2 regions of the Streptococcus hillyeri genome follow, and region 2 is predicted to be linked to the other one. Evidence: riboswitches for the same ligand, from Rfam matches in the RefSeq annotation. Region 2 holds a riboswitch; the other holds the start of a gene.
What was found. Region 2 has a riboswitch for preQ1 ahead of AB6M99_RS04145 (QueT transporter family protein). Riboswitches for the same ligand answer to the same signal wherever they lie in the genome.

Region 1 (3,220 bases), 100 kb from region 2:
GAAATAGTGTGGTTAGGAAATCTTTCCAGAATGAATAAGTGTTAACAGTTGTTAAAATGTGGGCATTACTTGGTTTACCATAAAAGTTATGGCTATCAATGACAGTTTGTCCTAATGCAATCCCTTCTGTTGAGATATCGGTATATGCCGAAAATCCAGCACAGATATCAGGATTGATAAAATAGGCAACAGCTAGTGGATCATTGATCACACAGCCAATAATCGTCTCGTATTCCCAATGAAAATCAAAGTAAAAACGTGTGATTTGTTGGATAAAGTCAGCTGTTTCTTGATTGAGGTGTCGAGTGTACTCTAAAAGATTTGGTGTTAGAACGATTTCTCGTGTGACATCTAGACCAACCATTTCAATGGATTTACCAAGTTTTTCAAATACCTCTTGAGCAGCATGTGGGTCACACCAATAATTGTACTCAGCAACAGGTGAGCAGTTACCGTTTGACTTAAAGTTACCGCCCATGCTGACAAATCGCTGACAATGTTTACCGAGACTTGGATTGTTTTGTAGCGCCTTTGCAATATTAGTCAAGGGTCCAAGAGCTATGATACTAACATCGGTTGGTTTTTGGAAAAAGTCGGCTAAGAAATCAACAGCTGAAGTAGGTTGAGCTGCGGTATCTGTTTGGCGAGTAAAATGTGTCTCACCAAGACCATCTATACCGTGCGTATCTTGTGCAGACACAAAGTCTCGTTTTAGAGGATTCTCCAAACCAGCATAGACAGGAATATCAAGGCGATTGAGTTTTTCCAAGATTAGCAGGGCATTATGAACACCAAGTGAAGTTGGAACGTTGCCAGGTGTGATGGTAATGGCAATGACATCAAGTGAAGGATGCTGAATCGCATACATGAGTGCCAAGGCATCATCAATACCAGGATCACAGTCGATGATAATTTTTTGCTTTTTCATAAGTTTATCTCCTTTCTGTCAAAATAAAAAGAACAAAAGGCCAACAAGATATCTTGTTTGGTTCTTTTGCTCCAGAAAAAGTAATCAATGATTAAAAAGAACAGCGGTCTGTTCTTAACAATTTAGGTCACTTAGTTTTTTATTCTGGGAAGTTTTCGAACCAGTCCAAGGAAAAATCCTTGTTTTTATGCACCTAAATAGTTTACTATTTTAAAGGTTGGATGTAAAGAGCTTCTTTGTTGTGAGATGAAAATCGTAGAAACCATTAAGATGCTTCAATTTGAAGAAAGCCTTTGAATTACAGTTCAATCTCCATCACAATAGGGGTATGGTCTTGACGTGCACCTGAATCAATCATATCTGATTTTGTCACCTTGTCTGCGATACGATTTGAAGTGAGCCAGTAATCAATTCTCCAGCCTGTGTTGTTGATTTTTGAGGTTTTGCTGCGTTGTGCCCACCAAGTATAGGCGCTTGGGACATCTCCGTTAAGATGACGGAAGGTGTCTGTAAAGCCTTTTGCCAATAGATTGGTAAATCCGTGGCGTTCTTCATCAGTAAAGCCAGGTGACTGACGATTGCTTGCTGGGTTTGCCAAGTCAATTTCCTTATGAGCGACATTGTAGTCACCAGTGGCTAAGACAGGTTTTTGTTTGTCTAATTCTGCCAAGTATTCTGCGTATTTTTCGTCCCAGATTTGACGGTCTTCTAAGCGTTTTAAGCCGTCGCCAGCATTTGGGGTGTAGACTTGCGTGACAAAAAAGTTGTCAAATTCTAGTGTAATGATGCGGCCTTCGCAATCCATTGTGGTAGGGGCACCAATTTCTGGGAAAGTGATTGTAGGCTCAAGAGTTTTTTTATAAAGAAACATGGTACCAGCGTAGCCTTTGCGCGCAGGCTCAACGGATGAACGCCAAGCGTTATCATAATCAGGAAAATATTGGGCCAAGATTTCTAAGTGTTTCTTAGTCGGTCCAGCAGCAGAGAGTTTCGTCTCTTGAATGGCAATAATGTCAGCATTTTCAGAGACAAGGGTATTAAGTACCGCGCGTGATAACTCGCTACGTGGTGAAGTGCCAGTCAAGGCTGCGTTGAGGGAATCAATATTCCAAGAAATCAGTTTCATTTAAAGGTTCTCTTTCTAGTTTTCTTTTTTACATTTTATCAAAAATGAGCCATATGTGCGACTTTAGGGATTTGAGATTTTGGGGAGGGGTGTTGTATCGTCAAAATCAAGGTAAACGCTTTACTTGTACTAGAGATATGATATAATGAAATCAAAGTTATAGGAGGTGTTACCATGAAAAGGGTATTTCAATCGACGGTTTGGATTTTATGGGGCGTGATTTTACTGGGAAGTTACTGGATTTATCTTCCGCCCATTAATCCGATGAGTTCAGAGTTTTGGTACTTTATGATTTGGGCGTTAGTGTTGTTGGCGGGAGCGTTTTTCTTGCTGAGTATTGTTGATACGGTTTCAGCTGGGAAAAAGGTGATGCAGGCTAATCGCGTTGGTCGTCATGGTGTGGCGCGTGATGTTACTATTGATTTTAAACGTTATCTAAAGCCTTTGGGATTTTCGTTAACATTAGCGACGGTCATTTTTCTTTTGATGACAGTCCTAAGTTTCTTTAACTCACGTATTTTTAGGGCAAAAAGCTACGCTAATATCATTACGGTGACTGAAAAAGATTTTATCGAAGATTTTCCAGAAACGGATATTACCAAATTAGCCTTGCTTGACCGCCCATCTGCTGAAAAAATTGGGGATACTTACCTAGGGACCATTGATAAAGTGTCTCAATTCGGTATCTCAGATGATTACCGTCAAATCACAATCGGTGAGCAACCCTATCGTGTGTCTCCGCTTGAATATAAAAGCTTTTGGAAATGGCTGAGCAATCACAATGAAGGTATCGGTTATTATGTCAAAGTTAATCAAACAATAGGTAAGGCGGAATTGGCAAAACTTGATCATGGAATGAAGTATTCTGACTCTGAATATTTCCTTAATGACACGATGCGCCACTTGCGCTTGCGCTATCCATTTACGATTTTTGGAGATCCATCTTTTGAAGTTGATGATGAAGGAAATCCTTATTATGTAGCCACTATTTATGAGCCTAAATTCATGCTTAGTGCTAACGATCCAAAAGGTGTTGTGCTACTAAATGCCGTGACAGGTGAAACCAAGGAATATGGACTGGCAGATATTCCTAAATGGGTTGACCGTGTCTTTTCAGCTAATAATGTGATTACCCGTGTAGATGATTACTATACTTATCAAAAAGG
Region 2 (3,220 bases):
TTATAAGGAAGCGGTCAAAAAATCAAGTAAGAAAAGGAAAAAATGATGCCAAAAGGACTTTCTGATAACGTTCTTGCGCAAAATAAAAAAGCAAGGCATGATTATAGTATTGTAGATACTTTTGAAGCAGGAGTTGTGTTGACGGGGACAGAAATCAAATCTGTTCGTGCAGCTCGTATCCAGCTTAAAGATGGTTATGCTCAAGTTAAAAATGGTGAGGCTTGGCTTGTTAATGTTCACATTTCTCCTTTTGAACAGGGAAATATCTGGAACCAAGACCCAACCCGCACCCGCAAACTTCTTCTTAAGAAGAAGGAAATTGCCAGATTGGAAAATGAATTAAAAGGAACAGGTATGACCCTCGTTCCTCTCAAGGTTTATTTAAAAAATGGCTTTGCTAAAATCCTTATCGGATTAGCTAAAGGGAAGCACGACTATGACAAACGCGAGTCTATCAAGCGTCGTGACCAAGAACGTGACATTAAGCGTGTCATGAAAAGTGTCAATGCGAGATAAACGTATTTTTAGCATTAAAAACCTCACTAGATTTATCTAGTGAGGACTTTTGTCATTCTACTTATTTCTTAAAAATTAAAAATTTGCTGATGAGATAATTAGTGAGCATAATCAAGACTTGGCCGATTAAGGAGACGATGGAGTCAACAGTACCAATCTTGTGATTAACAAATTGGCCGATGATTTCAGGATATTTGTCAACTAAAAAGAAAGAAAGTAAGACATCAATTCCCATAGAAGATAGTCTGGCAATAAAAAATTTGATTAGGCGTGCAAGCCAGCCTTTTCTTTCTTGAGTAAAGACCCAAATATCATTAAGAACAAATGCCACTAAGATAGCAAGACCATTTGCTAGAGTTGTCGAAAAAATCACATGATGGCTAAGTCCAAAAAGGATTTTTCGTGTTATAAAATAAAAGATGGTTGTGATAACACCTGCAACTAAATATTTAAAGGCATCATTTTTGAGAAGGGATTTTAAATAGTTCATGATATAAGCATACCAAAAAATGACATAAAAGACGATAGGGAAGTCCAAAAAATGCTTGAAAATAAAAGAGAAGGTACAAAAAGCTGATAATTGTCAAAGAAATTCAAAATATGCTATAATGACTTAGTATTAAGGCGTATAGATAAAGGAGTTAAATGAAATGAAAAAAATTCTTACCTTAGTATTTACTGCAGCAGCTCTGCTTTTTTTAGGAGCATGCTCAAATGACAAAACAAGCCAGGCTGTATCATCAAAAGAAACAACAACAGTTAGTGATAATACAATGGCTACAGAAGTAACGGAGACTTATAAAAAGACACAAGAAATCAATGGTGGTAAGCAGGAGATTTATATTGACGTTACCTATACAGGTGATACCTATCAATCTCTTGTATTACGCTATGAAACCATTTACGAAGGCGATGCTTTAGTGAATTTTCAAACTCAAGGGCGTGAAGCTGTCGAAGCGAATTTCAATGAGCACCTTGATGCCTTGATTCCGGGGGTTAATGCCATCAAAGATTTAGAAGGTGTTGACGTGACATCGACAGTTGATGAAAACTTCATTTGGAAATTGTCAGTCAGTTTAGACCCTAATGTTGTTAACTTTGAAGACCTTGCAACAAAAGGCGATAACTTTGCTTACTTGGCAAAAATTGAAAAGATGCCACCAAGTCAGTTGATTGCAGGTTTTAACATCATTGGATTTGAAAAAATAACGCAGTAAAGTGTAAAAAGCAACGGTAAAGGTTGCTTTTTAATTTGTTTTTATGATAGAATATTCAAGTTGCTTAGCAACCCTTGGTGCTTAGTTCTTCTTTCGCCAAGCATATTACACGCGGTTTAGCCGCTAAAGAGGAGAAATTTATGTCAAAATATACTGTTCGTGATTACGTGCAAATTGCTTTGGTTGCTGCCATTTATGTGGTCTTAACCATCACCCCACCGCTCAATGCCATTTCTTACGGTGCTTATCAGTTCCGCATTTCTGAAATGTTGAACTTCCTTGCTTTTTATAATCGTAAGTATATTTGGTCGTTGACAATTGGTTGTATGATTGCAAATTTCTTTAGCTTTGGTATGATTGATGTTGTGGTAGGTGGGCTATCTACCCTAGTTTTTGTCACTTTGGGTGTTATTCTACTAGAGCGATTTAAAGGTCAAGACGTGTTTGGTGGTCTATTTGATAAGGCTCACTTTTACTTTGCCTTCTTTTTTGCGGCTAGTATGTTTACTGTAGCCGCAGAGTTAGCAATCATTGCTGAATTACCATTTTTCTGGACTTGGTTTACCACAGCAGTGGGAGAATTAGCTTCTCTCTTAGTTGGAGCAGTAGTGATTAAAAAAATAGCAGAGCGTATTGATTTAACAAACTAAAAAGATTTGGAGAAGCTTCTCCAAATCTTTTTACTTACTCTTATTTTTGATGTAATCTAATTTTTCTTGTCTGCTTTTACGTTTTTTGAACAAGGCTTCCGCAGACATTGCTTCTTGTTTACTCGGAAAGGTTTCTTGGTAAATGAGTTTGACTGGCAAGCGAGGCTTGGTGTACTTGGCTCCTTTACCGGCATTATGAGCTTTTAATCGCTTTTCGACATCTGTGGTATATCCTGTATAGAGCGTTCCATCGGCGCATTCTAGGACATACATATAGGCTTCCTTGTCAGCTTTTGGCTCTGCCTTTTTTCCAAAATAAATCTCAAAAATCTCATCGGTATAGTCGCCATTTTCTTTGTGAACAAAGAGTGGAGGTAGGATTTTTAGTCCGTCTGTTGAACCATCTTTAATGGCTTCAATGAGGAGCATATTTGCGTCTTTTCCTTCCTTAGGATAGACAAACTGTACTCGCTTGGGGGCAAGGTTATAGCGACGCAGGGTATCAATGATATCCAAGAAGCGGTCGGGACGGTGTACCATGGCAAGGCGACCATTGGATTTAAGGGCGTGACGAGCTACCTCGCAAATCTCTTCTAGATTAGTTGTGATTTCGTGGCGAGCAAGGAGATAATGCTCAGAAATATTCTTTTTGGAGGTTTCAGTTGCCTTGAAGTAAGGTGGATTGCAGAGGATAAGGTCAACTTGGCTACGCGGTACATGGTCTAGAAGATGTTTCAAATCATCGTTAATCATCGTCACCTGATCTTCTAGCTGGTTCAGCTGAATCGAACGCTCTGCCATGTCAGCCAAACGAGGCTGTAATTCAACAAGTTTAAT

Region 1: linked by a shared signal. The riboswitch ahead of AB6M99_RS04645 (nucleoside hydrolase) and the one ahead of AB6M99_RS04145 (QueT transporter family protein) in region 2 are both predicted to bind preQ1.

The regions. Positions count from the first base shown of each region.
Region 1 is NZ_CP163513.1:976,201-979,420, forward strand. It holds gene AB6M99_RS04645 (nucleoside hydrolase) at 1-928, opposite strand, end outside; PreQ1 riboswitch class I at 1,054-1,098, opposite strand; gene AB6M99_RS04650 (exodeoxyribonuclease III) at 1,227-2,054, opposite strand; gene AB6M99_RS04655 (hypothetical protein) at 2,229-3,220, shown strand, end outside.
Region 2 is NZ_CP163513.1:871,555-874,774, forward strand. It holds gene rnr (ribonuclease R) at 1-46, shown strand, start outside; gene smpB (SsrA-binding protein SmpB) at 46-516, shown strand; gene AB6M99_RS04135 (GtrA family protein) at 578-1,006, opposite strand; gene AB6M99_RS04140 (hypothetical protein) at 1,167-1,733, shown strand; PreQ1 riboswitch class II at 1,776-1,876, shown strand; gene AB6M99_RS04145 (QueT transporter family protein) at 1,874-2,383, shown strand; gene AB6M99_RS04150 (GIY-YIG nuclease family protein) at 2,414-3,220, opposite strand, start outside.